4 regions of the Streptomyces sp. NPDC008317 genome follow, and region 3 is predicted to be linked to each of the others. Evidence: riboswitches for the same ligand, from Rfam matches in the RefSeq annotation. Region 3 holds a riboswitch; each other region holds the start of a gene.
The links. A riboswitch is a leader RNA that binds a small molecule or an ion and turns the genes downstream of it on or off. The one in region 3 is predicted to bind cyclic di-AMP.

Region 1 (7,768 bases), on a different contig from region 3:
CAGCTCCTACGGCAACATGGCGATCGTCACGGCGGCCGACGGCACGGAGACGTGGTACTGCCACCTCAGCAGTACGAAGATTCGCAGCGGGTCGGTCAAGGCGGGCACCGTCATCGCCTACTCCGGCAACACCGGCAACACCACCGGTCCGCACCTGCACCTCGAGGTGCGGCCCCACGGGGGATCTCCGATCGATCCGCTGCCCTGGCTTCTGGCCCACGGGCTCGACCCCCGCTGACGCCCTGCGGGCGGGCCCACTCGCGACGTCCACCCTGCGCATGACGGTGCGCCCCGTCAGGGGCGCGGCCCCTGTGCGTCCACCCTGCGGGTGGGCTGTGCCCCGTCTGGGGCGCTGGGGGCACCCCCGGCCGGAGGTGGGGGGAGGAACTGCGCGGCCGACCGCCGCGCTCCCGCAGGTCACCACCCGCCCCGGCGGGGCAGTCCGGTTGTCGCCGGACCACCCGCCGGTGGGGGCTTGTCGCGCAGTTCCCCGCGCCCCTAAAAACCAGGCCCCGCGCAAGGTGAATCCCACGGGGGCCGCGCCCCTAAAAACCAGGCCCTGCGCGGGAGGGGCTAGAGCTTTTCTACGGGGGCGTAGCGGAGAAGAAGCTGTTTGGGGCGTTCGTCGCCGAAATCGATGGTGGCCTTTTCGTCGCCCGGCTGGCCGGTGACGGAGATGACGGTGCCAAGGCCGAACTGGTCGTGGGTGACGCGGTCGCCGACCTTGAGGGAGATGACGGGGCGGTCACCGGAGGAGCGGCGGGTGGCGAAGCCGCCGGCGGCGCCGGACCGGCCGCGGGCGGTGACGGAGGAGGCCGCGGAGGCGGACTTGGTCATGGGCCCCGAGGACCCCCCGGCGGAGCCGAGCCGCTTCCATTCGATCAGCGTCGGCGGAATCTCCTCCAGGAAGCGCGACGGCGGGTTGTAGGAGGGCTGGCCCCAGGCGCTGCGCATCGTCGAGCGGGTCAGGTAGAGCCGTTCGCGGGCGCGGGTGATGCCGACGTAGGCGAGCCGCCGCTCCTCCTCCAGCTCCTTGACCTGGCTGAGCGCCCGCATGTGCGGGAAGACGCCGTCCTCCATGCCGGTGAGGAACACCACGGGGAATTCCAGGCCCTTGGCGGTGTGCAGGGTCATGAGGGTGATGACGCCGCCGGAGTCGTCCTCGTCGGGGATCTGGTCGGAGTCGGCGACCAGCGCGACCCGTTCCAGGAAGTCGGCGAGGGTGCCCGGCTCGTCCGCGTCCCGCTCCTGCTCGAACTCCAGGGCCACGGCGGCCAGTTCCTGGAGGTTCTCCACGCGGGTCTCGTCCTGCGGGTCGGTGGACGCCTGCAACTCGGCCAGATAGCCCGTGCGTTCCAGCACGGCCTCCAGGACGACCGCGGGGCCCGCGCCGGACTCCACGATGGTGCGCAGCTCCTCCAGGAGCGTGTTGAAGCGCTTGACGGCGTTCGCCGAGCGGGCCGCCATCCCGTACGCCTCGTCCACCCGCCGCAGCGCCTGCGGGAAGGTGATCCGCTCGCGCGCGGCCAGCGCGTCGATCATCGCCTCGGCGCGGTCGCCGATGCCGCGCTTGGGCACGTTGAGGATGCGGCGCAGCGGCACGGTGTCCTCGGGGTTGGACAGCACCCGCAGATACGCCAGGACGTCGCGGACCTCGCGCCGCTCGTAGAAGCGGACGCCGCCGACGACCTTGTAGGGCAGGCCGACGCGGATGAAGACTTCCTCGAAGACACGGGACTGCGCGTTGGTGCGGTAGAAGACGGCGACGTCGCTGGGGCGGGCGTCGCCCGCGTCCGTGAGCCGGTCGATCTCCTCGGCGATGAACTGCGCTTCCTCGTGCTCCTGGTCGGCGACGTAGCCGACGATGACCGGGCCGTCGCCGGACTCGGTCCACAGGTTCTTCGCCCGCCGCCCCGCGTTGCGCTCGATGACGGCGTTGGCGGCCGTGAGGATCGTCTGCGTGGAGCGGTAGTTCTGCTCCAGCAGGATCGTGCGGGCCTGCGGGTAGTCCTCCTCGAACTGGAGGATGTTGCGGATCGTCGCGCCGCGGAAGGCGTAGATCGACTGGTCGGCGTCACCGACCACGCACAGCTCGGCCGCGTCCTCGTCCTGGTCGGTGCCGACCAGCTCGCGGACCAGCGTGTACTGGGCGATGTTGGTGTCCTGGTACTCGTCGACCAGGACGTGCCGGAAGCGCCGCCGGTAGTGCTCGGCGACGTCGGGGAACGCCTGGAGCAGATTGACGGTGGTCATGATGATGTCGTCGAAGTCCAGCGCGTTGGCGTCCCGCAGCCGCGACTGGTACATCGCGTACGCCTCGGCGAGCTTCTTCTCGAAGGGGTTCTCCGCGGTGGCCGCGAAGGTCTCCTCGTCGATCAGCTCGTTCTTCAGATTCGAGATCTTCGCGCTGAACGACTTCGGCGGGTACTGCTTGGGGTCCAGGTCGAGGTCCCGGCAGACCAGCGCCATCAGCCGCTTGGAGTCGGCGGCGTCGTAGATCGAGAACGACGAGGTGAAACCGAGCGACTTGGACTCGCGGCGCAGGATGCGCACGCACGCGCTGTGGAAGGTGGAGACCCACATCACATTGGCGCGCGGGCCGACCAGCTCCTCGACGCGCTCCTTCATCTCGCCCGCGGCCTTGTTGGTGAAGGTGATGGCGAGGATGGAGCCGGGGTGCACGTGCCGGGCGCCGAGCAGATAGGCGATCCGGTGGGTGAGCACCCGGGTCTTGCCGGAGCCCGCGCCCGCGACGATGAGCAGCGGGCCGCCCGCGTGCTCGACGGCGGCGCGCTGCTGCTCGTTGAGCCCTTCCAGGAGCTGCGCGGGGTCGGTGGCGGGCCGCGGGGCGCCGTCACGGTAATACGCGTCCCGCCCGGTGGCCTGCGGCGGCGGTCCGTCGAACCGGCCGCCGAACAGGTCGTCCGGTACGTGCTCGCCGCCGGGGCCCCCGTCCTCCGGGGGCGGCGGAGCGGTGGGGTCGGCGGGCTCGGGGGCCACATGCAGACCGTTCAGGAAGTTGTCGTCAAAGAGGCTGCTCATCGCTCCCCGAGTCTAGAGCCCGGCACCGACAGCCCACGGCCCTTCCCCGCACAGCCCCCGGCCGACCCCCCACGACCCCCGTACGACGGCCCCCCGGCCGACACCCCAACCCCTTCGCCCGGAACCCCGGCCGACACTCCCGGCCCCCCGCCCAACGGCCGCCTCCGGGGCAACCACGTACCTTTACCCCGTAGTCCCGTTACCACGCACCGTGACAATGGGAAATGATTACGAAAAGGTATCGGGCCTATCGGACACCGCTCTTCCCAGCAGCCCGGAGCGTTGGCTACGGTCTCGCTCCAGCAGCGTCCGGATGGGCGTCCGAAAGGAGTCCGCGCGCCATGGCGACACACCGTAAGGCTCGCGCCGCGATCCTCAGCACCCCCGGCCCGCGTGCGGCCGTGGGGATCACGACGGCCGCGCTGGCCACCGTGACCCTCTTCGCGGAGAGCGCCAGCGCCGAGCCGGCCAAGCCGAAGCAGCCGAGCATCGCCGAGGTGAAGGCGAAGGTCGACGGGCTGACGCACCAGGCCGAGGTCGCCACGGAGAAGTACAACGGCATCAAGGAGTCGACCGACGCGCAGAACGCGAAGGTCAACCGGCTCCTGGAGCAGGCGGCGAAGAAGACGCAGGCGCTGAACGACTCGCGCCGGGTCCTCGGGCAGTACGCCGCCGCGCAGTACCGCACCGGGGGCGACGACTCGACCGGCCGCTACCTGCTGGCCACCGACCCGCAGTCGATGCTCGACCAGGTGCACCTGTCGGACGTGCTCGGCAAGCGGCAGCAGAAGGCCGTCGAGTCGTACCGGGTGCAGCAGGCCGCGGCCACGCAGCAGCGCATCGAGGCGGCCAAGAGCCTGGCGACGCTCACCACCCAGCAGGGCGAACTGCGCACCGCCAAGCGGGATGTGCAGGCCAAACTGGGCGAGGCGCAGAAGCTGCTCAACAGCCTCAACGCGCAGGAGAAGGCGCGGCTCGCGGCGCTGCGGGCCAAGCAGGAGGAAGAGGCGCGCGTCAAGGCCGCCGCCATCGCGGCCAAGGAGAAGGCGGCGGCCGAGGCCGCGGCGAAGGCGGCGAAGGCCGCGAAGGACTCCTCGACGCCGACCGTGCCGAGCACGGGTTCCTCGAAGGCCGACGACGCCATCGCCTTCGCGCGCAAGCAGCTCGGCAAGCCCTACGTGTGGGGCGCGACCGGGCCGACGTCGTACGACTGCTCGGGGCTCACCCAGGCGGCGTGGAAGGCGGCCGGGGTCGATCTGCCGCGCACGACCTGGGACCAGGTGAACGTCGGCACGCGGGTGTCGGAGTCGAATCTCCGGCCGGGTGACCTGATCTTCTTCTACAGCGACATCAGTCACGTCGGCCTCTACATCGGCGGCGGCCAGATGATCCACGCGCCGCACACCGGCACCGTGGTCAAGATCGCCCCGATTACCGAAATGCCGTTCTACGGGGCGGTCCGTCCCGCATAGTCCACCCGGCATAGTCCGACTTGTCCGGACGCCGCCGCGCTCACAAACGGTAAGATCACAAAGCGATTTCGGTCACATTGCAATCCAAACTTCCCAAGGCTCGCACAAGTTGACTACGGTAGCCCGCTAGGTGGTGAGCTTCCCCGTCGGCTGAAGAGCCGACAGCGAATCACCTCCGCTCAATCCGGCCCAGGCCGGAGCCGGGGACCCAACAGCACGTGGGGTGAATCGGAACGGACGCCGCAGCAGGCGTCGGGACCGTAGGGCGACCTTCAGCCCGAACCCGTCAGCTAACCCGGTCGGCGGTATTCGGAAGGAGTCGCCTCCCTTGGCGTCGCACCGCAAGCCGCGCAATCGCATACTGTCCACGGCCGGTCCACGGGCCGCCGTCGGGATCACCACAGCGGCCCTCGCGTCGGTCACCCTGCTCAGCGAGAGCGCCAGTGCGGCGCCCGCGAAGCCCTCGATCACCGAGGTCAAGGCGCAGATCGACCAGCTCAACCAGGACGCCGAGGTAGCGACGCAGCACTTCGACGCCGCCAAGGAGAAGACCGACAACCAGCGGGCCAAGGCCAATCAGCTCCTGGAGCAGGTCGCGCAGAAGACCGCGAAGATGAACGAGACGCGGCGGGTGCTCGGGCAGTACGCCACCGCGCAGTACCGCGACGGCGGCCTCGACCAGACGACGCAGTTGCTGCTGACGGACGACCCCCAGAAGTTCTTCGACCAGTCGCACATGATGGACCGCATCTCCACCACGCAGGAACAGGCGCTGGAGACCTTCAAGGTCCAGCAGGAGCAGGCGTCCATCCAGCGCGCGCAGGCCACCAAGAGCCTCAACGAGCTGACCAGCGCGCAGAACAAGCTCGCGGCGGCGAAGAAGAACGTCCAGACGAAGCTGGCCGCCGCGCAGAAGCTGCTCAACAGCCTCAACGCGCAGGAGCGCGCCAAGCTCGCCGCGATGCGGCCCACCGCCCCGACCAACACCGCGGGCTCCTCGAACTCCTCGAACTCCACGGCGAGCAACGTCAGTTACACCTACAACGGCCCGGCGTCCGGCCGCGCCGCCGCCGCCATCCAGTTCGCGATGTCGCAGCGCGGCAAGCCGTACGGCTCCGGCCGCACCGGCCCCGACGCGTACGACTGCTCCGGGCTCACCCAGGCCGCCTACCGCGCCGCCGGTATCTCCATCGGCCGCACCACGTGGGACCAGGTCAAGGACGGCACGGCGGTCTCGCAGTCCGACCTGCGCCCCGGCGACCTGGTGTTCTTCTACTCCAGCATCAGCCACGTCGGCATGTACATCGGCAACGGCCAGATCGTGCACGCCCCGCACAGCGGCGCGGTCGTCGAGGTTGCCCCGATGAGCTGGATGCCCTTCGCTGCGGCCCGCCGCATCGCCTGAGCCGTATCACCAGGGCCCGCACCGCCTGAGCGCGTGCAGTCTGAGCCCGTATCGCCTGAACCCGTGCAGCCTGAGCCCGCGTCCGCGGAGCCTCAGGACCGCCGGGCTCACAGCCCCGCATAGCACCCCGTGCCCGGTCGGACCTCCCGACCGGGCACTTTGGTCAGCAGGCGCGCGCATATGACCGGGTCACCCGTCGAACGGCGGTCGTTTACGGTCACGGGCCGGTCGAATCGGAGCAGTCCCGGTCTCCTTCCCCTGGCGCACCCCCGGTCAGGTTTAGCGTCGCTACCCAGGTGACCGATCCCCACAGCCGTCAGGACCGTGGCGGCGCGGTCACCCCCGCCGAAGGTCCGGCGGCGCTCTGCTCCCCCGTGCAGGCGTCGCCGGGCCTCCGCGCGGGCCCGTCGGAGCACTGGAAGGAATGACGGCCGCATGGCCTCCCACAGTCCCGCCTCACACCGCAGAACCTCGGCGGCGCGTACGTCCGCCCGCACGTCGGCGCTCACCGCGACCCGCGCCGCCCTCACCGTGGCGCTCGCGTCCGCCGCCTCCGTGAGCCTGCTCGGCGAATCCGCCCTCGCAGACCCGCGGCCGCAGGCACCGGCCTCGCTCAGCGAGGTGAAGGACCAGGTCGACACGCTCTACCGGCAGGCGGAGGCCGCCACCGAGCAGTACAACGGCGCGAAGGAGGAGGCCGATCAGGCCCGCGCCGCGGTCGCCGATCTGCAGAACGAACTGGCCCGCAAGACCGCGCGGCTGAACGCCACCCGCGACACGATCGGCGCCCTCGCGGCGGCGCAGTACCGCACCGGCTCGCTCGACCCCAGTGTGCAGCTCGCGCTCAGCTCCTCGCCCGACACGTATCTGGACCGGGCCGGGATGCTCAACCGCCTCGACTCGCGGACGGCGACCGCGCTCGCGCAGCTCACCGAGGAGCAGCGGGACGTCACCCGTACCCATGACGCGGCCGACGCGAAACTCGACGCGCTCAAGGAGGCGCAGTCCAAGCTGGCCGCGCGCAAGGCGACCGTGCAGGGCAAGCTGCGGGCGGCGCGGGCGCTGCTCGACCGGCTGACGGCCGCCCAGCGCGCGGCCGTCGAGGCCGCCGACACCCCGTCGTCGGGACCGGCCGCCGCGACCCGCGCCAGCGCCCGTACGCCGCTGCCCGGCGACACGACGCCCGTCGCCGCGCCGTCCTCGCGCGCCGCCCAGGCCGTCACCTTCGCCTACCGCGCGCTCGGCCTGCCGTACGTCTGGGGCTCCACCGGGCCCAACTCGTACGACTGTTCCGGCCTCACCCAGGCCGCCTGGAGGGCCGCGGGGGTCTCGCTCCCGCGCACCACGTACACCCAGATCAACGCGGGCACCCGGGTCTCCGAGTCCCAGCTCCAACCCGGTGACCTGGTCTTCTTCTACTCCGGCATCAGCCACGTGGGCCTCTACATCGGCAACGGCCAGATGATCCACGCCCCGCACCCGGGCGCCCCGGTCCGTATCGCCCCGATCTCCGAGATGCCCTTCGCGGGAGCCACCCGCCCCACCTGACCGAGGCCGCCCGCCCGCTGAGCCCGGCCGTCGGCCCGTCCGCCCCGCCCACCGGTCCGCACGTCAGATGTTGATACGAAATCCGGACAAGCTCTTCTCCTGACGAACCGCCCGACTCCGGGCAGACTTGCCCCATGACGTCTACGCCGCTGAGCAAGGGTGCGAATGTGCCGGTCGCCGTGCCCGCCGTACGGGCCGAACTGGCCTGGGGAGCGGGCGGCGGGCCCGACGCCGACGCGTCGGCGCTGCTGCTGGCGGGCGGCGGGAAGGTGCGGGACGACGCCGACTTCGTCTTCTACAA
Region 2 (7,768 bases), on a different contig from region 3:
TCGCCTTCCGCGAACTGCCCTTCCTCGTCGAGGCGTTGCGCACCCTGCGGGCCACCCCCGACCTGCTGCTCTGCGACGGCCACGGCCTGTCCCACCCGCGCCGCTTCGGCCTCGCCTGCCACCTGGGCGTGCTCACCGGGCTGCCGACCGCCGGAGTCGCCAAGACCCCGTTCGTCGGCCGCTACGACCCCGACGCCCTCGCCCCGGAGCGCGGCGCGTACGCCGACCTCCTCGACGGCGGCGAAACCGTCGGCCGCGCCCTGCGTACCCGGACCGGCGTCAAGCCCGTCTACGTCTCCACCGGCCACGGCATCGACCTCGCCACCGCCTGCGCCCACACCCTGACCCTCGCCCCCGCCTACCGCCTCCCCGAAACCACCCGCCAGTCCGACCGCCTGAGCCGCGTCGCCCTGGCGTCCACAACCTCAGAGAGCCCCTGACGCCCCCGCCCCGCCCCCGCAACGGCCAGGTCCCGGTGAGCCGGGAACGCGGCCGGGCCGGATAGCGTCGGCGCATGACCGACCCCACCACCGACCCCACCGCCGACTCGCCCACCGGCCCCACCCCCGCCCCCACCGACCCGGCCGACGGCGGCCCCACCCTCTTCACGTGGGAATTCGCCACCGACCCCTACCCCGCCTACGCCTGGCTGCGGGAGCACGCGCCGGTGCGGCGGACGACGTTGCCCAGCGGGGTGGAGGCGTGGCTGGTGACGCGGTACGCGGACGCGCGGGAGGCGCTGGCGGAGGGCCGGCTGAGCAAGAATCCGGTGCATCACGCGGAGTCGGCGGGGGCGAAGGGGAAGACCGGGATTCCGGGGGAGCGCAGCGCGGATCTGATGACGCATCTGCTGAACATCGATCCGCCGGACCACACGCGGCTGCGCCGCCTGGTGTCGAAGGCGTTCACCCCGCGCAGGGTCGCGGAGTTCGGGCCGCGGGTGCAGGAGCTGACGGACCGTTTCATCGACGGCTTCGCGGCGAGCGGCGAGGCGGACCTCATCCACGACTTCGCCTTCCCGCTGCCGATCTACGCGATCTGCGACCTGCTGGGCGTGCCGCCGCAGGACCAGGACGACTTCCGGGACTGGGCGGGGATGATGATCCGGCACGGCGGCGGCCCGCGCGGCGGAGTGGCGCGGTCGGTGAAGCGGATGCGCGCGTATCTGGTCGAGCTGATCCACCGTAAGAGAGAAGACCCGGGCGAGGACCTGATCTCCGGTCTGATCCGGGCGAGCGACCACGGCGAGCACCTGACGGAGAACGAGGCCGCCGCCATGGCCTTCATCCTGCTCTTCGCCGGTTTTGAGACGACTGTGAACCTCATCGGCAACGGGGTGCACACCTTGCTCCGCCACCCGGAGCAGCGCGCCCGCCTCCAGGAGTCGCTGGCCGCGGGCGAGACCGGCCTGCTGGAGACCGCGGTGGAGGAACTGCTGCGCTACGACGGCCCGGTGGAGCTGGCCACCTGGCGTTACGCGACCGGCGACCTGAGCCTCGGCGGTCAGTCGATCGCGGCGGGCGACCCCGTACTGGTGGTACTCGCGGCGGCCGATCGCGACCCCGCGCGCTTCAACGCGCCCGATACCGTCGATCTGGCCCGGCGTGACAATCCCCACCTCGGTTACGGCCACGGCATCCACTACTGCCTGGGCGCGCCGCTGGCCCGGCTGGAGGCCAGGACGGCGCTCGCGTCCCTCCTCACCCGCCTCCCCGACCTGCGGCTCGCGGCGGATCCGGCCGAATTGCGCTGGCGCGGCGGACTGATCATGCGCGGACTGCGTACGCTGCCGGTGTCGTTCACCGCCGAGGCCGCGCAACAGAAGTGACGGCGCGTCACGGTCGTGATCGCGACGTGATGATCGCTACACCGACTTGTGATCCGTTGGCCAACACCGCTACGTTCTGCGGTCAACGCGAGAAGCGCGGTCGCTCGTACGGGCACGGTGCGTACGGACGGCCACCTCTCGCGGACGGCTCGCGCCAGACGCGGCGGACGTCACGGAAGCGGAAGCGGAGACAGCAGCAACAGCACCAGCAACGTCGGCGGGCTCCGGCCCGCTCCCCGCCGCCGTCACGTCACGCACCGCGCTCCGGCGCGTAAGGCTTACGAGAAAGGCGACCGCATGCTCTCGTCCGGGAACGGCCGGCACCGCCGACCGCGACAGGCCCCGGCGGCCATGGTGACCGTCGCGGCGACCGGCGCGGGGATCGCACTCCCGCTCCTCGGCGCGGGGGCCGCGCACGCCGCGGACTCCAGCACGTGGGACAAAGTCGCGATATGCGAGACCGGCGGCCTGTGGAGCGCCGACCCGAGCAACGGCTTCTACGGCGGCCTGGCGATCACCCAGGACACCTGGAACGCCTACGGCGGCCAGGCGTACGCGCCACGCCCCGACCTCGCGTCCAGGACGGAACAGATCGCCGTCGCCGAGCGGATGCTCGCCGACCTCGGGCCGAACGCCTGGCCCGGCTGCGAGGACGGTACGGGGCTGCTGGACGCCGTGACGCCGCCCGTGGCGGGCGGCACGCCCGCGGCCACCCCCACCACCCCGGCGCCGTCCGCCTCGACCCCGCCCTCCGGCGACGCCACGACCGGCGGCTCCGGCGGCACCGGGGGCTCGAACACCGACCCGTCGCTGCCGACGATCATCCCGACCGCGCCGGGGACGGACACGCCCACCGGGCCCGCCGACGGCTCGACGGTCACCCCGGTGACGCCCACGGCGCCCACCACCGCCCCCGTCACCCCCACGTCGCCCGGTGACGGCTCGCGGAACACTCCGGGCTCGCCCACCGCCGACGCGCCCGCGACGCCCGGCACGGGCCGCCACGCGAAGCCGTACGTGCCCACCGACGCCGAGCTGGCCGCGGCCGACCAGGCGACCCGTACGGAGCTGACCGCCGTCACGGACGCGGGCGCGGACAGCGGTACGGACACCGGCAAGGGCTCGGACGACGGCAGCACCGGAGCCACCGGCGCCAGCGACACCGGACACAGCGCCGACGGCGGCCACGACTACACCGTCGCGTACGGCGACTCGCTCGCCGGTATCGCCTCCAGCCACCACGTCCAGGGCGGCTGGAGCGGTCTCTACGACGCCAACCGGCAGGTGATCGGCCAGGACCCGAACCTCATCAAACCGGGTCAGATCCTGACACTTGACCTCGGCTGAGGGCTCCGCGTCTTTCTGACCGTCCGTCACGGCCGCGGGGGCAAACCGGACGAACCGTACGACGTCCTCCGCGGCCCGTGTGACAAGCCTCTCGCCCGCCCCTGTGACCGCCCGCTCGCAGAGCGCTGAAACCGGCCCCTGTGACCTGCGATTCTCTGAACCCGCTCTGGGGGCGGGAGCGGTGCGGGGGCGGAACGCGGATGTTTGTCCTTTCCGGCGCCTGTGCTTAGCGTCGTCATCGCTCGCCACAGCGGGCCCCGCCGGTCAGGAACGCCGAGTCCTGCCGCCGACCGACGGGAACAGTCGACGCGAAAGCGCCGTAGGCAGGAGCGGGGGACCCAAGGTCTTTCGCCGGTCACGTTCGTACGGCACGCAGCCTGCGGAACGCACCGGCTCGGGGTTAAGCACGGAATCCGCGGTCGCGGATCCGGCCGGGCAACTCACGCCCGAACCCGACAGCTCACCTCGCAGGCGTCGGTGAGGACACGAACCATGGCTAAGCACCGCCGTACGTCCAAGCTCGTCCGCATCGCCGCGCTCGCCGGTGTCACCGGCACCGCGATCGCCGTACCGCTCCTCGGAGCCACCTCCGCCTCCGCCGCCTCCGTCTCCACGTGGGACGCCGTCGCCCAGTGCGAGTCCGGCGGCAACTGGTCCATCAACACCGGCAACGGCTACTACGGTGGCCTCCAGTTCTCGCAGTCGAGCTGGGAGGCCGCGGGCGGCACCCAGTACGCCGCGCGCGCCGACCTGGCCACCAAGGACCAGCAGATCGCCACCGCCGAGAAGCTGCTCGCCATGCAGGGCCCGGGTGCCTGGGCCTGCGCCGGCGCCGGCAACCTGACCTCGGGCGGCTCCGCGGCGAACGTCGACACCTCGTCGCCGTCCTCGTCGTCGTCCTCCTCCTCGTCGTCGTCTTCCAGCTCTTCCAGCTCCTCCGGCTCCAGCAGCTCGGACTCCTCGAACACCGGCTCCTCCGACAGCTCCTCGCAGCCGTCGCAGCAGCAGAGCACCCCGGCCCCGGCCGAGACCTCCGCGCCGGTCACCCACCACAAGAGCCACGGCAAGGGCAACGGCGAGTACACCGTCGTCTCCGGCGACTCGCTCTCCAAGATCGCCACCGCGCACCACGTCTCCGGCGGCTGGCAGCACCTGTTCGACCTGAACAAGGACATCGTGCAGGACGCCAACCTGATCTACCCGGGCCAGCACCTGCACCTGGGCTGAGGCCACGGGATGTGATCCCCGGCCGGGCACGTACTCTCCCCCGAGCGTGCCCGGCCGGGGCCTTTTTCCGTCTCAGGGTCCGGGCTCGGTACCGGGCGCGACACCGAAGACGGTTAGGCTCAGGTCGAAAAAGACAGAGACATCTCAGAAGGACTGAAGGAGACACTCGTGCCGTCCATCGACGTCGTCGTAGCCCGGGAAATCCTCGACTCGCGAGGCAACCCCACCGTCGAGGTCGAGGTCGGCCTCGACGACGGCAGCACCGGCCGCGCGGCGGTCCCGTCCGGCGCCTCCACCGGCGCATTCGAGGCCCTCGAACTCCGCGACGGCGACAAGAACCGCTACCAGGGCAAGGGCGTCGAAAAGGCCGTCCTCGCCGTCATCGAGCAGATCGGCCCGGAGTTGGTCGGCTACGACGCCACCGAGCAGCGGCTGATCGACCAGGCGATGTTCGACCTGGACGCCACGCCCGACAAGTCCTCGCTCGGCGCCAACGCGATCCTCGGCGTCTCGCTCGCCGTGGCGCACGCCGCCTCCGAGGCGTCCGACCTGCCGCTCTTCCGCTACCTGGGCGGCCCGAACGCGCATGTGCTGCCCGTGCCGATGATGAACATCCTCAACGGCGGCTCGCACGCGGACTCCAACGTCGACATCCAGGAGTTCATGATCGCCCCCGTCGGCGCGGAGTCCTTCTCCGAGGCGCTGCGCTGGGGCGCCGAGGTCTACCACACGCTCAAGGGCGTGCTGAAGACCAAGGGCCTGTCCACCGGCCTCGGCGACGAGGGCGGTTTCGCGCCGAATCTCGGCTCGAACCGCGAGGCGCTCGACCTGATCATCGAGGCCATCAAGCAGGCCGGGTACGCGCCCGGCCAGGACATCGCGCTCGCGCTGGACGTCGCCGCCTCCGAGTTCTACAAGGACGGCAAGTACCAGTTCGAGGGCAAGGAGCGCTCGGCCGCCGAGATGACCGAGTACTACGAGGACCTGGTCGCCTCCTACCCGCTGGTCTCCATCGAGGACCCGCTGTTCGAGGACGACTGGGCGGGCTGGAAGGTCCTCACCGAGAAGCTCGGCAGCAAGGTGCAGATCGTCGGCGACGACCTGTTCGTCACCAACCCCGAGCGCCTGCAGAAGGGCATCGACAACGACACGGCGAACGCGCTGCTGGTGAAGGTCAACCAGATCGGCTCGCTCACCGAGACGCTGGACGCCGTCGAGCTGGCCCAGCGCAACGGCTACAAGTGCATGATGTCGCACCGCTCCGGCGAGACCGAGGACGTCACCATCGCCGACCTGGCCGTCGCCACCAACTGCGGCCAGATCAAGACCGGCGCCCCGGCCCGCTCCGAGCGCGTCGCCAAGTACAACCAGCTCCTGCGGATCGAGGAGATCCTGGACGACGCCGCCGTGTACGCGGGTCGCTCGGCGTTCCCCCGCTTCAAGCACTGAGCCGTCCGTTTCCGGGCCCCGGCCTCCGTACGTCCCCGCACCCGGTCCCGTACCGTGGGCGGGGACGTACTGGCGTGCGCGCCCGTACGGCAGCGTGTGGACGCGACGGCGTGCGAGGACGGCGAGGGGAGACACGACGTGGGGGCGGATCGGTTCTCCACCTCGGCCCGGCTGAAGGCCATCGGCCAGGAGGCGCAGGCCCGGGTGTACCGGGCGGCGGCCAAGCGGCGCCCGCCGCGGCGCAACAAGCTCACCGGCCGCGCGGCGCTGCTCGCCCTGGTGCTGTGCGCCCTGGTCGTGGCGCTCGCCTACCCGACACGGCAGTACATCGCCCAGCGCTCCGACATCGCCGACCAGCGCCGCGAGGCCCAGAAGGCCCGCCAGCGGGTCGAGGAGCTCCGCGAGGAGAAGGCGCGCTGGCAGGACCCGCAGTACGTACGGACGCAGGCCCGCGAGCACCTGCACTTCGTCCTGCCCGGCGAGACCGGCTACAACGTGGCGGCGCCGGCCCCGACCGGGGACGCCGCCGCCGACCACCGGACGACGAACGAGGCCGCCGCACACCGCCCCTGGTACGACAATCTGTGGGACAGCCTCGACCACGCCGACGCCGCCGCCGCGCCCCGGCACTGACCCCTCGCTCCCCGCGTACCGCCCCCGACCTAGAACGGCCCATGACGAAGCACCCCGAGCCCACCGCCCCCACCCCGCCCACCGACGCGGACGTCGCCGCGTTCACGGCGCAGCTCGGCCGCCCGCCGCGCGGCCTGCGCGCGATCGCGCACCGCTGCCCCTGCGGCAACCCGGACGTGGTCGAGACCCAGCCCCGGCTGGAGGACGGCACGCCCTTCCCGACGCTGTACTACCTGACCTGTCCGCGCGCCGCGTCCGCGATCGGCACGCTGGAGGCCGACGGCGTGATGAAGACGATGACCGCCCGGCTCGCCGAGGACGAGGAGCTGGCCGCGGCCTACCGCGCGGCCCACGAGGACTACATCGCGCGGCGCGACGCCATCGAGGTCCTGGAGGGCTTCCCCAGCGCGGGCGGCATGCCGGACCGCGTCAAGTGCCTGCACGTGCTCGTCGGCCACTCCCTGGCCGCGGGCCCCGGCGTGAACCCGCTCGGCGACGAGGCCATCGCCATGCTGCCCGAGTGGTGGGCGAAGGGCCCGTGCGTCGCCCCCGCGACGGAGACCGGAACCGTAACCGCGACCGCGACCGGGACCGGAAACGGAACCGCGACCGGGACCGCCCCCGAGACGGAGGAGTCCGCGTGACGACCGGTACGGCGACCGACGGGCCGCGGGGCACGACCGTCCGCGTGGCGGCCGTCGACTGCGGGACGAATTCGATCCGGCTGCTCGTCGCCGACGTCGACCCCGCGACCGGCGCGCTGACCGACCTCGACCGCAGGATGCGGATCGTCCGGCTCGGCCAGGGCGTGGACCGCACGGGGCGGCTGGCCCCCGAGGCGCTGGAGCGGACCTTCGCGGCCTGCCGCGAGTACGCGGAGGTGATCGCGGAGCACGGCGTCAGCGCGGACCGCGTCCGCTTCGTGGCGACCTCCGCGTCCCGCGACGCGGAGAACCGGGACGACTTCGTACGCGGAGTCGTCTCCCTCCTCGGCGTCGAGCCCGAGGTGATCAGCGGCGACCAGGAGGCCGCCTACTCCTTCACCGGCGCCACCCGCGGCCTGACCGGCGCCGAGGCCCTGGACACGCCGTATCTGGTGGTCGACATCGGCGGCGGCTCCACCGAGTTCGTCCTCGGCGACGACACGGTCACCGCCGCCCGCTCGGTCGACATCGGCTGCGTCCGCCTGACCGAACGGCACCTGGTGGCGGACGGCGCGGTCGTCGACCCGCCGACCGGCGACCGGGTGGCCGCGATCCGCGCCGACATCGACGCCGCCCTGGA
Region 3 (7,768 bases):
ACCACGTCACCCGCGTGACCACGTGGACTCGCGGCCCGTCACGCGGGTGTGCCCGCCCGGTGGTGAGGAACCGGGCGGGCACGGATGCCGCGAGGAGCCGCCACAGCGGCTGTGGAGCGGGTGGGTCAGGAAACGGTGACGCCGTGGGAGGCCAGGTAGGCGACCGGGTCGATGTCGGAGCCGTAGTCCGGGGTCGTGCGGACCTCGAAGTGCAGGTGCGGGCCGGTCACGTTGCCGGTCGCGCCGGAGACGCCAATCTGCTGGCCCTCGGTGACGGTCTGCCCGGCCGAGACGAGCGCCTGGGTCAGGTGGCCGTACAGCGTGTACTTGCCGTCGGCGTGCTTGACGATCACGTCGTTGCCGTAGGCGCCGTCCCAGCCCGCGGAGACGACGGTGCCCGCGGCGACCGACTTCACGCTGGTGCCGGAGCCGACCAGGAAGTCCACACCGGTGTGGTAGCCGCTGGACCAGTTGGCGCCGGAGGCGTGGTACTGGGTACCGATCGCCGCGTCCCCGACCGGCTTGGTGTAGCCGGAGGAGCTGGCGGCGGTGGTGTCGGCGGACTTGGTGGTCGTGGTCGTCGTGTCGGACGACTTCGACGGGGCGGTGGTCTCGGCGGGCGCCGGGGTCGCCTTCTTGGCGGGGGCCGGGGCCGACTTCTTCGGCGCCGGGGCGGACTTCTGCGCGGTGGCGGGCTTTTCGGCGGAGGCGCCGTTCAGCGTGAGGTGCTGGCCCGGGTAGATCAGGTTCGGGTTGGAGCCCACGACCGACTTGTTGTCGGAGTAGAGCTGCTGCCAGCCGCCGTTGACGTGGTGGCTGTCGGCGATCTTCGACAGCGAGTCACCGCTGACCACGGAGTACTTGGTGGTCTTGGCCTTGGCGGCCTTGGGCGCGGCGCTCTTGTCCGCCACGGTCGTCGCCTTGACGGCGGAGGTGTGCGAGGCGGTGGCGGGGGCGCTGTGGGCGGGCTCGGCCGCCGAGGCGATGCCCGCGCCGACCAGCGGCAGGGCGATGGCCACGCCACCCGTGCCCGCGGCGATGCAGATGCGGGTGAGGCGGCTCATACGGGTCTTGCGGTGCTGTCCCTTTGCGGGCATGGGGGATTTCCTCTCCTACGCCTACGAGGTGAGCTGTCGGGTTCGGGCAGGAGATGCCCGGTCACGTGGAAATGCCGTTGCGTGTACGCAAGGCGCCGCGACTTCACCCCGAGCCGTCCGGTACTGCTGGACGGCGACTTACCTGGGTCCCCCGCCCCTGCCGTGTGTGATCAAAGATCCAGGAAACCGGGCGGCGGCAGGATTCGGCGTTCCGCCCGACGGACATTCGCAATTCGCGGGCATCCGGCCCGCAGGAGGCGAAGCTAAACGACCGGCCGAGCGGCGGGCAACCAACCGTGATCGTCGTCGGGCGCACCGCTTGGAGCGCGGTCACTCCCGGTCGTCCGCCGTCACCGCTGCGTGTGCGAGCCGCTCACCGTCCGTGCCTCCGTGACCGATTCCTGGTGACAAACCGCCCGGATCGGGAACAGTGGGTACATCGGGGGAATCGGACCGTGTTCCCGAGGTGATGCCGCTCACTGCGGACCGGCCGAGTGAGCCGCATCACGCCTAAATGCCCGATTTAATACGCTACTTGGGGATATCAGTAGCTGCCGGGCGAGCCGCCGATCCGGCCGTCGAGCGACCTGCTGAGCCGGTACGCGACCGGCCGGAAGCCGACCGCGGGCCAGTGCCCCGCCGCCAGCGGTGAGGCGGAGTGCCAGCGGGCCGACATGTAGCGGTGGCCGTGGTCGTACGCCCAGGCCAGCGCGGTGGCGAGCAGGACGCGGCTGACGCCCTCGCCGCGCGCGGAGGGTTCGACGTACGCCTCGGCCAGCTCCACGCAGGACTCGGGGATCACCGGGTCGGGCGTGGCGGGGACCAGCAGCACCATGCCGATCTCCTCGCCCCTGCGGGAGGCGATCCAGGCGCCGCTGCGCGGGTCGCCGAGCGCGTCGGCGTAGTAGACCCGCAGGGCGGCGAGCGCGCGTTCCGGCTGGGGCTGGAACACCGCGGACTCGCGCTGCCTGCGCGAGGACTCGGCGGCCATCCGGCCGATCTGCGGCAGGTCGCCGACGCCCGCGCGCCGGATGCCGAGCCCTTCGACGCCGCGCGGCTGGCGCCCGCGCGCCTTGACCGCCATCAGACCGTGCACCAATTCGCGGCCGAAGCCGAGGTCGGCCCAGGGCAGGGTGGCGGTCTCCCCCGCGGGCACGTCGACGTAGTGGACCAGCCGTCGCTCCGCGACGAGCCGGGCCGCGACGCGGGCGTACAGCGCGCGCAGCACCTCCGACTCGCGTCCGCCGGGCAGCGCGTGACCGCCGTGCGGGACCAGCGCGGAGTGCGGGTGGCTGCGCAGCCCCGCCGGGTCGTCCTGGGTGAGGTCCACCGGGACGGCGGCGAGGTGTCCGATCAGGCCGCCGTCGCCGTCGAGCGCGCGGGCGGCCTCGAGACCCGGAACGCCGATCAGCTTGCCCAGCAGTTCCTCACCGCGCACGGGGCCGTCGGCGAGCCACGAGCGTTGCGACGGCGGGCGGCGGGCGCGCGCGAACCAGCGGTCGTAGCGCTGCACGGCCTGGGGTATGTGCTCGGTGGTCAGCGGCGCGATGGCGACAGTCATGGTGGATGGGGACGCTAGCGGGGTGCGCGGTCCCACGGCAAGGCGAGGCCGGACCGGCGGCGGCCGGGAGGTCAACGGGCTTACGCGCGAGGGTCGTTCAGCCTGTCCAGGCGGGGTGTCGCGGGTCGTCGGCACGTACCAGGACATCGGCGGCCTGTTCCGGCATCGCCTCCCGGTCGTAACGGTCGAATGCGGGCAGCGTCCACCGGTCGGCCTGCGCCGTGCGCCGCTCCAGCGCGGCCGGGGACAGCCGCAGATGGACCGTCAGATCGAACGGCAGCCCCTGCCCGAGGAGCAGCGGCCCGTCGAGTACGAGGACGCCGCCGGGCGGCAGGCGCACGTAGTCGGCGCGCGTGGCGCGGTCGGTGGCGGCGTCCCACAGCGTCGGCAGGACGCGGCCCGAGCCGCCGGTGCCGAGCGGGTCGAGCACTTCGCGGCGCAGCGCGCCGGTGTCCAGCCAGAGCTGGTAGTACGCGTCGGCGTCCTGGTGGCCGTACTCGTAGCGCAGGGACGCGGGCCGCAGGAAGTCGGCGGCGCGCACCCGGAGCGCGCGGCGGCCGAGAGCGGGCAGCGCGGCGGCGACGGCGTCCGCCAGATCGCCGGGGCGGGCGGCGTCCGCGCCGTCCACGGCCACCCGCCACCAGGGCCCCGGCCCGTCCGCGCTCACCCCCGCGGTCGCGTCCGCGATCCGCTCGGCGAGGGTGTCGGCCAGCCGTGACCAGGTGATCGGGGTGAGCTGCACACCGGCCATCCTGCACCGCCGTCACCCGTTCGGGCGACTTCACTGCGCCAGGAGCGGGGCGGGGGGCGCGGTGGGCACATGAACCGGTCCTGGCGGGCAATGCTCGCGCCGGGCACCGTTCGCCGCCTCCCCCCACATGGTGGAAATTCGCTACAAATCACTCATTTGCCACCGTGCGTGATCTATTACTTTTTGTGAGCCTGGAAGAACTCATGGTGACCGTCCCCATCACCCAGGAGAAAGCCCAATGATCCTGTCGATCTCCGGCGTCGTCCTTCTCGGCGTCATCTGCTTCCTGTTCTTCCGCAAGGACGGGCTGAAGGTGTCCCACGGCCTCGTCTGCGCCCTCTTCGGCTTCTACCTCGCGGGCACGGCCATCGCCCCGAGCATCAAGGCGGGCGGCGCGAGCCTGGCCAGCCTGCTGGGCGGGATCAAGGTCTAGGGCCCCGGCCCGGGACCTGGCCGTCGCCGGCGGGCGGCCACTCCAGTACGGGCCCGGCGCGGTCGTCCGCTCCGGGCCCGTGTCCATTCCGGCCGCCGCCCGTCCCCCCGCCGCACCCTCAGGGCGCCGCCCTTCCCCACGCGGCCCTTCCCGCACCCGAAGCCCGAACCCGAACCACCCATGGAGCACCCCGTGGCCAGGCGTCCCCTTCCCAGCATTCTGACCAGCCGACCCGCGCTCGTCCGCGGGCGCGATCTGGCGCGTACCGCGGCAGACAGCGCCACCGACGTGCTCCATCCGGTCATCACCATCGCCCGCGGCATGCGCAAGCAGGTGCTGTGGGCGGGCGGCTGGTGGGGCCGCACCCCCAAGGACCGCCGCGGCCCCGCGCTGCTGCTGGCCGCCGCGGGCGTGGTCGTCGTCGTGATGATGCCGTACGGCCCGCTGCTGGCGATCGGCGCGATCATGGCGTCCGCCGCCTGGATGGGCCGCGACCGCACCCCCGCCGCCCCGGCGGGCCCGAGCGAGGCCGAGACCGGCCGGCTCCAGGCGCTGTACGAGGCGCTGGTGCCGTACCTGTCGGACGCCGGGGACCCCGCGCCGCTGTACGCGCACGAGGGAAGCTGGGAGAAGGTGTTCAGCGAGTACGAGTTCCAGGGCGGTCGGCTCGCCCGGCTGCACCTGCGCTACCCGGCGTACTTCACCGACGGCGAGGCCGAGTCGCGCGCCCGGGTGGAGCAGCTTCTGCACGCCAAGGCGGGCCGGGGCCGGGAGTACCGCTTCGACTGGAACGAGGAGGAGAACCACCTCACCCTCACCGCGCTGGCGCCGCTGCCGACCGACATCGTCGCGCAGCGCTTCATCACCTCGCCCGGCGAGACGGTCCTCGGCTTCACCGACGCCGGTGCCGTCCAGCGGACGGTGCCGGTGACCGGCGGCGAGGGCACCAGGGACGCCCCGCCGGTCGTCTGGCGCACCGGCCCCCGCTCCACCGAGCCGCACCTGCTGGCGCTCGGCCAGCCCGGCACCGGCACCACCAGCCTGCTGCGGTCCATCGCGCTCCAGGCGCTGGTCCACGGTGACGTGGTGGTCGTGGACGGCAGCGGCACCGGTGAGTACGCGTCGCTGATCGGGCGGCCCGGCGTCCTCGCCGTGGAGGGCGGCCTGTCCGGCGCCTCCGCCACCCTCGAATGGGCCGCGCACGAGACGGAACGGCGGCTCATCGCCGTCAACCGGGCGCGGCAGAACGGCGATCCGGTCTCCGAGGACGTACGCCGTCCGCTGTGGATCCTGGTGGACCGGCCCACCGCGCTGACCCAGCTCGCCCTCGCCGAGGGGCGGCCCGATCCGCAGACCCTCCTCGACGTCCCGCTGCGGCACGGGCGCGCGGCCAATGTCGCCGTCGCCGTCGCCGACCAGCTCGACGCCACGGAGGCGCTGGCGCCCGTCGTGATCGCCCAGACCCGGGCCCGGGTCGTCCTCGGGCCGCTCGCCCCCGAGCACGTCGAGGCCGTTCTCGGCGCCCCGCAGCGCACCACCCCGGCCGCCGATGTTCCCCCCGGCCGCGGGTACGCCCGGCTCGGCACCGGGCCCGTCCTGCGCCTCCAGGTGCCCTCCACCCCCGACCCCTACGACGACGAGTGCGCCCAGTCGCACCGCGACGCCGTCCTCGGCCTCCTCCCCACCACCTCCGAAGCCGACTCCGACTCCGTCGAGGTCCCCGAGCCCGAGGAGTCCTCTCCCGCCGTCCTCGAACCGGCCCCCATCGCCCTCCGCAAGGACGCCGTCGTCCGCACCGTCGCCGACCTGGAACTCGGCTAGCCCCTAGCCCCTAGCCTCGCGGCGGGACGTGCCCCGTAGGGGCGCGGGGAACTGCGCAACCAGCCGTCGCGGCGGCGAGCTGTGAGAACCGGCCCCGGCGGGGCAGTCGCTGTCGTGTCCGGGCTGACAGCCCGTCGTGGCTGGGCGCGCAGTTCCCCGCGCCCCTGAAAGAGCGGCGCGCCGCCCCGGCGCAAAGGGGGCCGCAGAGGGGCCCTAGGCCACGAAGAGGCCGGTGGTTTCGCCGTCGGCGGCGCCGCCGGAGCGGACGACGTGGGCGGCTTGGGCAAGCCGGGCGGCAGCCTCAACGGCGGCGGCCCCGCTGACGGTGAAGGGAAGCCGGATGTACGGCTCAAAGGCGCCGTCGACGCCGAAGCGCGGCCCGGACGGCACGCGGACACCGAGCCGTTCACCGGCGACGGCCAGCCGCGAGCCGGACACGTCACCGGTGTGGACCCACATGGTCATACCGCCGCGGGGCACCGCGAAGTCCCAGTCGGGAGTGTGCTCACGCAAGGCGGCGACGAGGTCGTCGCGACACTCGCGGGCCCGCTCGCGGCGAGCCGCGAGGGCCAGGTCCCAGCCGCCACCGCGCAGCAACCAGGCGACGGCGAGCTGGTCGACGACGGGCGAGCCGATGTCGAGGTAGGCGCGGGCCGAGACCAGGCGGCGTACGACGTCCGGGGTGGTGCGGACCCAGCCGATCCGCAGCCCCGCCCAGACCGCCTTGCTGGCGGAGCCCACGGTCATGACGGTGCCGCCGCGGTCGAAGGCGGCCATCGGCCGCACCCCCGACTCCTCACCGTCCAGGACGAGTTCGGCCATCGTCTCGTCGGCCACGACGACGGTGCCCGCCGCGCGCGCGGCCTCGACCAGGTCGCGCCGCTGGTCCTCCCCGATGAGACTGCCGGTCGGGTTGTGGAAGTCCGGCATGACGTACGCCATGCGCGGCGCGGCGTCCCGCAGCACGCGCCGCCAGGCGTCCATGTCCCAGCCGCCGAGCCCCTCGCGCAGCGTGACCGGCACGAGCCGGGAGCCGGTCTCGCGGAAGAGCTCCAGCACATTGGCGTAACTGGGCGACTCGACGGCGACCCGTTCCCCGAAGCCGACCAGCCGCCGGGCCGCCGCCGCGATGGCGCCCATCGCCCCGGTGGTCACCATGATCTGCTCCGGCATGGTGGGCACACCGCGCGCGGTGTAGCGGTCGGCGATGGCCTCGCGCAGCACCGGCAGCCCCGCCGGGAAGTCGCCGTGCGTGGCGGCGTAGGCGGGCAGTTCGGCGAGCGCGCCCTCCATCGCGCGGGTCAGCCACGGCTCGGGCGCGGGCAGCGAGGCGCAGCCGAGGTCGATCACGGACCCGGCGGCGTCCGGCGGCAGCGGCTCCAGGCTGCGCGAGGGCAGCACATGGCCGTCGGGGATCGCGGTCCAGCTTCCGGCGCCGCGCCGCGAGCGGGCGAATCCCTCGGCGCGCAGCGCCTCGTAGGCGGCGGCGACGGTGGTCCGGCTGACGCCGAGCGCGAGAGCCAGTTCCCGTTCCGCGGGCAGCCGCGCGGCGACCTGTACCCGGCCTTCGAGCACCAGCAGCCTGATCCCGTCGGCCAGCCCCCGGTAGGCGGGCAGTTTGCGCCCGTGGCCCGCCGCCGCTCCGGCGCCGCGGCCGCTTCGCGGGCGCGGTTCGAGAAGCCGGGCGAGGTGCGCGGCGCCGACCGTCGCAGTCCACTGGGACACAGAAATCAGTCCACCTTCCACAGATTGGCCGTGGATCCGAAGCACTTACAGGCCACAGAGTGGCATGTGCGCCAACACGTCCGCCAGGGGGGTTCCGTTGTTCTCGTCGTTCCCGCACCCGTCGCTCTCGCCGGTCCCGTACCGCCGCCTCGTCCGTCTCTACGTCGGGCTGGTCCTGTACGGGGCCAGCTCAGCGCTGATGATCCGCGCCGCGCTCGGCCTGGACCCGTGGGACGTCTTCCATCAGGGGCTGTCCCGGCTGACCGGACTGAGCATCGGCGTCGTCTCCATTGTCGTCGGTGCGGCCGTTCTCCTCCTGTGGTGGCCGATCCGGCAGCGCCCCGGACTCGGCACGGTCTCCAACGTCTTCGTCGTGGGCC
Region 4 (7,768 bases), on a different contig from region 3:
CTTCACCGTCGCCGGTGGCGTGGCCGCCGCGTCCTGGGCCGTGACGGGCCGACGCGGCTGAGGCGGCGTGCTTGAACGCCGACGCGGGCGACGCCGCTGAGACCATGTCCCGGCCGTGACGGGCCGACGCGGCTGAGAGCCGCGCGTATGAACGCCGACGCGGGCGCCCCGTCCAGGGCGGTCGCGGGCCGACGCCGACATCGCCGCCACCCCTGAGACCACGCCCCGGCCGTGACGGGCCCGCGCGGCTGAGAGCCGCGTGTTTGAATGCCGCGCATGGACGACGACGATGTCACGAGCGGCGGCGGGGCCGCCGGTTCCGGGTCGGCGCGGATATGGATCGGCGCGATCCCGTCGGTGGATCCGGACGGCGTGGAAGTGATTCTGGACCTCGATCTGGACTCGCCCGACCCGGCGGAGCGGATGATCCGTCTGCTGCTGAACCGGGGGCACGAGGGCGAGGAGGGCGTCTTTTATCTGCTGCCGGACGACCTCTCGGCGCGTTATGAGCGGATCGGCGAGCGGTTGGCCGTGACGGTGCTGTCGCACCACGCGGTGCTGGACGCCGATCTGGGCGAGACGGACGAGTTGCGGACGCACCTCGCCGGGCTGGTCCGCGATCCGCTCGACGCCGACCGTCTGGTGCTGCTGCGGGGCGAGATCGTCACCGACTTCGTGCCGGCGGTCCAGGACGACGGCGCGCAGCCGTTGCTCGTCATCGAGCACACCGATGCCGCCGCCACGCTGGCGGATGTCCTGCGCCAGTTCGACGAGGGCGGGACGGGTATCGCCGTGCTGTCGGCGACGCTGGACCGGAAGGGCTGACCGAACCGGCCGCATGCCAACGGCCCTGGCGTCGGGGGGGAGCGCCAGGGCCGTCGGGGTTAACCGGAGGAGCGGTCCCGGGTGGAGCGGGACCGTCCCAGATGGTTCAGACGGCGATGTCGTGGGCGCGGAGCCAGACGGCCGGGTCGATGGGGGCGGCCCCGGCGGCGGGGCGGACCTCCAGGTGGAGGTGGGGGCTGGTGACGTTGCCGGTGGCGCCGACGCGCCCGATGGTGTCGCCGGTGATGACCTCGCCGGAGGTGACGACCATGGTGGAGAGGTGGCAGTACCACAGCTCGGTGCCGTCATCGAGGGTGAGGATCACGCGGTAGCCGTACGAGCCCGCCCACCCGGCCGAGGTGACCGTACCGGTGTGGATGGCGTGCACCGGGGTGCCGGTGGGAGCGGCGAAGTCCTGGCCGGAGTGGGTGTTGGCCCACAGGGAACTGGCCTCGCCGAAGCTGTCGGTGAGCGTGTACGAGGCGAGCGGCTTGAGGTACGAGACCGCGAGGTGGGCCAGGCGCTCGGACTCGGCCTTGGCGGCGGCCTCGGCATCGGCCTTGGCCTGTGCTTCCGCCGCGGCCTTCGCGGCGGCGGCCTGCTCGCGTACCTTCTGCGCGGCGGCCTCGCGGGCGGCCTGCTGGGCCGCCGCCTTCTCGGCCGCCTCGCGCTCGGCCCGCGCGGCGGCGTCCCGCTGCCGCGTGGCCTCGTCGATGATGCGGGCGCGCAGGGCCTCACCGGGGTCGGTGGGCACGGGGGCGGCGGACGGCGCGACGTCGACGGAGGAGGCGGCCACCACGGCGGTCGGAGCCGTGGTCGAAACCGGCGCCAAGTCCGTAGCTGGGGCCAAGTCCGTAGCCGGAACCAAGTCCGTAGCCGGAGCCAAGTCGGGGTCCGGAACCAAGTCCGTGGCCGTATCGGCGGCCGTGCTCACGGAGGTCGTACTCACGGAGGTCGTACTCACGGAGGTCGTGCTCACGGAGGTGTCGGGGGCCGACACGTCCCGTACCGCCGCGCCGAAGAAGTCACCGGCCGTGGGCAGCGCCGACACGCCGGGGGAACCGGCGGGCGAGACCCCGGTCGAACTCGGGGGCAGGTCAAGGGAGTCGGGAATTTCCGGCAGATCCGGGACCGCTATGGGCGCGGGTACGGCGTCGGCCGCGACGGCCACGCCCCCGGCCCCTACGGCGGCCATCGCGGCGACGCCGAGGACGGTCGAGCCACGGGCCACGGAGCCGACGGAGCGCTGGCGCGGAAGCCGGTGACGGTTCGCGCCCTGAACGCCGTACGCGCCGTATCCGCCCTGCGCGCCCACGGCACCGGCGTCGCCCTGGGCCGCGACGTACGCGGCGGCTTCGGCAGTGGCAGAGACAGAGGCAACAGAAGCAGAAGCAGTGGCTTCGGCAGAGGCGGCGGAATCCCCTGGAGAATTCCAGTCGTCCCACTCGCCGGGGGGATCGGCCGCTGGGGCCGCCGGGGCGGGAGCGTAGGCAGGCTGGTTGGACGCCACGCGGGCGCACTCCTTTCCTTCCTTGTCGCCTACCGGGTTAGCTGACGGGTTCGGAGCAGGAAGGTCTCCTACGGGCCTGGATGCTGCCCGATTCACCCCATTGGACCCCTCCCGTACGCCAGGGTGTGGCGAGCAGGAGGGCGGGTCCCCGGTTCCCGCGGACGGGATTCGGCAAGCGCGCGGTGCCGCCTCTGTGGCGGTGGTGACAACCGCGCTGCGTTATCGAACGTTAATAGAGCCGGGGTCGTTTTCCAAGCCGAATCAAAGAGTTGACGTCGGGAACCAAACAGTCACGGAGTGCGTGATACGGGTAAACCCGGCACCGGATGTGGCCGGGTAGTGATGTGAGTGTGTGTCAGTTGTTATGCACAGGGGGACGGTTCGATTACGTACGGTCAGGGCGCGGCGCCGATTCCGTGTGCACGGCCGTGTACGGCGTCGGCCGACGGCCGGGGTCCGGCAGCCAAGCAACGGGCGGCGACGGGGCCGCTGCGGTCTCGCCACCGGTGTGGACCTCTGCCAATTCGCGAATCGCTTGGCAGGTCACGCACCCGGACCCCACCATGAGCAGGCCCCGTACATCTGTCATGCACTCGTCCTCTCCATGACGCCCAAGGGAGCTTTTCATGGCACGCCCCAGCGACCCCCAAGTACCCGCGCCGTCAAGCCCGTTGAGCCCGGCCGGTGAATCCGGCCAGGTTGGGCGCGAAGTCGACGCCGCGGGCACGCCCGGCGTTATGTCCACGGGTACGTCCGCGGGCACGCCCGGCGTGACGTCCACGGGTACGTCCGGGGTCGTGTCCGGGGTCCCGGTCCCGTCCGGGGTCGTCTCCGGCGCCGAACCCACCGGCTCACCCGGGCGCATACCCGGCGCCCCCGCCGGGGTCCCGCTCGCGGCGGAGACGCCCACCCGGCGCTCGCTGCTGCGCGGCACCCTCGCCTTCGGGGCCGCCGTCACCGTCGGCGTCACGGCGGACCTGACGTCCGGGATCGGCCGCGCGTCGGCCGCCACCGTGGACTACCCGTCGGCCTCCTGGACCCCGGCCAGTTCCGGCAACTACACGGCGTCCAACCGCACTTCGACCTACCCGATCAACCTCGTGGTGATCCACGTCACCCAGGAGTCCTTCACCGACACCATCAGCCTCTTCCAGGACCCCTCCCACGCGGCGGCGGCCCACTACGTCGTCCGCTCGGGCGACGGCGCCATCGCCCAGTGCGTCCGCGAGCGCGATGTCGCCTGGCACGCGGGCAACTGGGACTACAACACCCGCAGCATCGGCATCGAGCACGAGGGCTGGGTCGACCAGCCCGCCTACTTCACCACCGCGATGTACCACTCCTCGGCCGCCCTCACCGCCGAGATCTGCGACAAGTACGGCATCCCCAAGGACCGCGACCACATCATCGGCCACGTCCAGGTCCCCGGCACCGACCACACCGACCCCGGACCCAACTGGGACTGGGTCCGCTACATCCGCCTGGTCAACGGCACCTGACGCCTCCGGCGCGGAATCGGCGCGGAATCGGCGCGGAATCGGCGCGGATTCGGGGGACGGTGCCCGAGCGCACGGCGGCCTTCACCTCGTGGACGTGGCCGCGTCCAGGGGAGGCAGGAGGTCGCCGTGGTGGAGGCGGAGGAGCCGGTCGTGGGCGGGGGTGAAGAGCGCGCGGCCGGTGTCCGGCGGTACGTCGCCGGGGGCGGCCAGCGGGGGGAGTGCGGTGGCCGGGAGGGACGTGTGGCCCGTCGCGCGCAGGAGGCGGGCGAGTGCCTCTTCGCGCGCGGGGCCCGCCAGTTCCTCGTCGGTGATCACGCAGACCGCCGGGTGGCGGAGGAGCCACTGGCTCCGGCGGGCCTCGTGCATGCCGGGGAAGCCGGGGTCGGTCAGCGCGAGGGTGATGCGGGCGTCCAGCGTCGGCAGGGCGGTGAGGATGTCGCGGTAGACGAGGTGTTCCGGCAGGGAGCCCACCTGGCCCTCGGGCCGGGTGAGGGCGCGGATCTGGCTGATGATCCGGTCGCGGATGTCCCGGTGGTGGAAGACGATCGGCGGCCGTCCGCCGGAGTGCCAGACGCGCAGAAGGTCGGCGTCGGCCCGGCGCAGGTCCAGGCCGGTGACGTACCAACAGCCCCTGCCCGGCAGCAGATCGAGCAGTTCGGCGGCGGGCAGCCGGGCCAGCCGGGCTTCGGCGCCGGGGTCCACGGGTGAGCCGTGCGTGACCGGCTGGCCCAGGCGCGTCCACCACACCCGCCACAGGGCGCTGACCGCCTCGTGAAAAGCGGGCTCCGCATTCGGGTTCGGACTCGGATTCGGGTTCAGCAGGCGGGCGGCCCTCTCGGGACCGTAGGCGGCCGTGAGCAGCGAATACACCTCGCCAGGACCGGGCTGCCGCGTCCCGGCCGACTGATCTCCGCTCATCGTGCCGAGCGAGGCATACCCGAGCGCGCCGGTGATCCCGGCCACCACCGGCGTCCCACTGCCCGGCAAAGACACGACGATCAAGTGGGCAGCGGACATGTAACTCTCCGAAGAAGTCGGGGCGGGCCGGGCTTGCTGCCCGGCGATGAACGGCATGGCGGGGGTACGTGGGCGCGTGGCGCTCACGGCCACGAGGCCCGGTCGCGGGTACGTGACCACGCGTGAGACCGACCGGTATGCGGGCCGCACCGACGTACGTGGCGCGTCGCGCACGCGGGTGCGCGGGCAAACGGTGCGTCGCCACCCGCGACGGGCCACCCGTACGCGGGCCTCGCCGACGTACGGGGCGCACCCGCGCCCGCACCCGCGCGGCTGGTGCGGCCGCCCGGTCGGAGCCACCCTGGGCGTGGCGCGCACGCACGCGTAAGGCCACCGGGACGCGGCCAGGCGTGCGGCGCACGGGGACGCGCGGGGCGAGGGGCGGTCGGCCGCCCGGGCGGACGGGACGGCCACGGACGGCGCGGGGGTACGCGGTCGGCGGTGTGGCGGTCACGCCGGAGTAGGTGGCGGTCGGCGGTCGGCCGCCGGGTCAGCGGAGACGACCGGGCCGCCCGGCGTAAGGAGAAGGTCTTCGTATACGTGGTGGCGGCGGGCCGTGACGCGGTCGTGGAGCAGGGCGGCGGCGCGGGCGGGTTCTCCGGCGTCCGCGAGGGCGCGGGCGAGGGTGTCGTGGATGATCTCGCGCTCCACGCGCACCCCGCCGATCCGGTCCGCCGCCTCGCCCAGGTCGGCGAGGAGGTCGGCCGCCGCCCGGGGGCGGCCCGCGGTGATCTCCGCCAACGCCCGTACCACCGGGGCCAGTACGTCGCGGAACTCCGTGCGCGGGTCGGCGGCGGCGCGGCGGGCCAGGGCGTGCAGGTCGTCAGTCGCGGCCTCCACGGCCAGGGCGAGGGCGAGGTTGAAGGTGTGGAAGACCTCCGCCATGCCGCCCGGTCCGGCCAGCAACTCCCGTACGTGCGCGCGGTCGTTGCGCCCGGCCGGTTCCTGTCCGGCCAGCAGCAGGCGCCAGTTGGTCGCGGCCCGCATGCCGACGTCGGACCTGGACAGGGCCGCGTCCGCGCGGCGACGGGCGTCGGCGAAGTCGCCGCAGGCGATGGAGTGGAGCGCGGCGTGCCAGGTGAGATGGCGCGACTGCACCGCGCGGGGGTCCGCCGCGAGCCACGCGTCGAGGAATTCCGTGCCCGCCCGCCCGGTGCCCAACTCGTGCTCGGCGTGGGCGAGGGCGTGGGCGGCGACGCCCGAGCGCGGGCAGATTTCCAGGGCGCGTACCGCGAGCCGGTGGGCGTCGCGTACCCGCCCCTGCTCCGCTCGGGCGGCGGCCAGCCAGCTCGTCCAGGGCCAGTTGGCGGGGCCCGCGAGGGCGGCCTGTTCCTCGACGAGGGCTTCGCCCCGCGCGCGTCCGGCCGGGTCCGCGTCCGCGGCGAAGGCGCCGAGCATGAGCCCGGCGACCTCGTCGGCCGGCCACCGGGCGAAGTGCGCCACCAAGTGGTCCGCGGTGAGCGCGTACTGCCGGTGCGTGAAGAGGAACACGCCGTACACCACGCTCGCCTCGCGCTCGCCGGCCGCCTGCGCGTCGCGGTACGCGACGGCCAACTCCGCCTTCAGCTCCGCGTCGCCGAGGCCGTCGCCGGTCGCCAGGGTGAGCAGCGCACGGGCCAGGCCGCAGTCCGGTTCCGAGGCCGCCCACCGGCGGAGCGACGGCAGCGCCTGCCCGCTGAGGGCGAGCAGTTCGGCCACCGCCCGGTCGCCCGGCGCGGCACTCGCGGCCACACCCGTACCGACACCCGGCGCAGCGCACGTACCCACGCCCGTACCAACGCCCGCCACCGTGACCACCGTTGTGCCCGCCGTTGCCGTCATCCGACCGGCCGCCGCTCGCCGCTCCGCCGCTCCCGCCCGGGTCAGACGGACGACATGAAGACGGCGGTGCAGACGATCCCGCTGCCGCCGCAGTGGTTGCGCGGCAGGCTGAGCGGCAGACCGGTCTGGTTGCCGCCGCCCACCCCGCTGCCCGCGACCGTCGCGCCCGCCGACCGCACGCCGTGGTCCTGGTTGACGCAGGCGTTGCCGAACACCGCGTCGCCGACCCCGAGGACGCTCGCGTGCGCGACACCGGCCGGGAGCAGCGCCGCTCCCGCGACCGCGCCCAGCACGGCGGCCCGCGCACCCAGCTTGCCCACGCCGCCGACCATGTCCCGCACCTCTGCGCCCATCACGTACCTCCTTGGTCCGGGACCGAGTCCCGCCGCTGACACCGACCATGCCCGCCGCATATTCGCGGGGCCACGCCCTGGTCAACGAGCCACCGCCGGAACTGACACGCAGCGGCGGCGATCACGGAACACCCCGAAGGACGCACGTCGGGCCTCGGCGGCGCGGGCCCGAAATCCAGCGGGCCAACGGCTCAGCGGCTCAGCGGCTCAGCGCCCTAGCGACATCAGCGGCTCAACGTGATGACCGGAATCGTGCGCCCCGCACGCTGCTGGAAGTCCGCGAAGAACGGCGCCGCGCGCAACTGCTGCGCCCAGAGCCGGTCGCGCTCCGCGCCCTCGGTGATGGTGGCCGTGACGTCGAAGGACTCGGTGCCGACCTCGACGTGGGCGGCGGGGTCGGCGCGGAGGTTGTAGAACCAGTTGGGGTGAGTGGGACGGCCCCCGTTGGCGGCGAAGACGACGAGGTCCGGGCCGTCCGTGGCGTAGGCCATCGGGGAGGTGAGGCGGCGGCCGGTACGGGCGCCGGTGGTGGTGAGGAGCAGCAGAGGGAGACCTCCGCCGCCCAACTGGCCTCCATTGGCGCGGAATTGATCAATGATTAACTGATTGCGCTCGACTCGCTCTGACACCGGCCCGGTCCTCCAGGATGTCGCCGACGCCCCCGTTGGGCGTTACGCCGGGTCCGAACCTACCCGCACCGACACGTGCGCCGTGGGCCGTACGGCCGACGGCCTCGTATCGGC

Region 1: it holds a riboswitch for cyclic di-AMP, as region 3 does, so the genes downstream of both, ACFY9V_RS27175 (NlpC/P60 family protein) here and ACFY9V_RS10380 (peptidoglycan DD-metalloendopeptidase family protein) in region 3, are expected to answer to the same signal.
Region 2: it holds a riboswitch for cyclic di-AMP, as region 3 does, so the genes downstream of both, ACFY9V_RS20550 (transglycosylase family protein) here and ACFY9V_RS10380 (peptidoglycan DD-metalloendopeptidase family protein) in region 3, are expected to answer to the same signal.
Region 4: it holds a riboswitch for cyclic di-AMP, as region 3 does, so the genes downstream of both, ACFY9V_RS04850 (peptidoglycan DD-metalloendopeptidase family protein) here and ACFY9V_RS10380 (peptidoglycan DD-metalloendopeptidase family protein) in region 3, are expected to answer to the same signal.

What each region holds. Positions count from the first base shown of each region.
Region 1 covers NZ_JBIBFQ010000009.1:128,153-135,920, forward strand. The annotation lists gene ACFY9V_RS27160 (peptidoglycan DD-metalloendopeptidase family protein) at 1-238, shown strand, start outside; gene pcrA (DNA helicase PcrA) at 574-3,042, opposite strand; gene ACFY9V_RS27170 (NlpC/P60 family protein) at 3,384-4,514, shown strand; cyclic di-AMP (ydaO/yuaA leader) riboswitch at 4,681-4,835, shown strand; gene ACFY9V_RS27175 (NlpC/P60 family protein) at 4,843-5,919, shown strand; gene ACFY9V_RS27180 (hypothetical protein) at 6,216-6,347, shown strand; gene ACFY9V_RS27185 (NlpC/P60 family protein) at 6,355-7,467, shown strand; gene ACFY9V_RS27190 (VWA domain-containing protein) at 7,602-7,768, shown strand, end outside.
Region 2 covers NZ_JBIBFQ010000006.1:73,027-80,794, reverse strand. The annotation lists gene ACFY9V_RS20565 (endonuclease V) at 1-440, shown strand, start outside; gene ACFY9V_RS20560 (cytochrome P450) at 515-1,828, shown strand; gene ACFY9V_RS20555 (transglycosylase family protein) at 2,126-3,175, shown strand; cyclic di-AMP (ydaO/yuaA leader) riboswitch at 3,481-3,664, shown strand; gene ACFY9V_RS20550 (transglycosylase family protein) at 3,668-4,402, shown strand; gene eno (phosphopyruvate hydratase) at 4,571-5,851, shown strand; gene ACFY9V_RS20540 (septum formation initiator family protein) at 5,990-6,484, shown strand; gene ACFY9V_RS20535 (DUF501 domain-containing protein) at 6,526-7,128, shown strand; gene ACFY9V_RS20530 (exopolyphosphatase) at 7,125-7,768, shown strand, end outside.
Region 3 covers NZ_JBIBFQ010000003.1:105,110-112,877, forward strand. The annotation lists gene ACFY9V_RS10380 (peptidoglycan DD-metalloendopeptidase family protein) at 126-1,097, opposite strand; cyclic di-AMP (ydaO/yuaA leader) riboswitch at 1,101-1,316, opposite strand; gene ACFY9V_RS10385 (GNAT family N-acetyltransferase) at 1,642-2,658, opposite strand; gene ACFY9V_RS10390 (uridine kinase) at 2,756-3,400, opposite strand; gene ACFY9V_RS10395 (hypothetical protein) at 3,648-3,842, shown strand; gene ACFY9V_RS10400 (hypothetical protein) at 4,035-5,663, shown strand; gene ACFY9V_RS10405 (PLP-dependent aminotransferase family protein) at 5,877-7,388, opposite strand; gene ACFY9V_RS10410 (YitT family protein) at 7,453-7,768, shown strand, end outside.
Region 4 covers NZ_JBIBFQ010000001.1:1,145,815-1,153,582, reverse strand. The annotation lists gene ACFY9V_RS04860 (hypothetical protein) at 1-61, shown strand, start outside; gene ACFY9V_RS04855 (hypothetical protein) at 277-825, shown strand; gene ACFY9V_RS04850 (peptidoglycan DD-metalloendopeptidase family protein) at 932-2,056, opposite strand; cyclic di-AMP (ydaO/yuaA leader) riboswitch at 2,347-2,519, opposite strand; gene ACFY9V_RS04845 (N-acetylmuramoyl-L-alanine amidase) at 3,199-3,834, shown strand; gene ACFY9V_RS04840 (hypothetical protein) at 3,916-4,851, opposite strand; gene ACFY9V_RS04835 (hypothetical protein) at 5,302-6,582, opposite strand; gene ACFY9V_RS04830 (hypothetical protein) at 6,714-7,025, opposite strand; gene ACFY9V_RS04825 (nitroreductase/quinone reductase family protein) at 7,250-7,654, opposite strand; gene ACFY9V_RS04820 (hypothetical protein) at 7,768-7,768, opposite strand, start outside.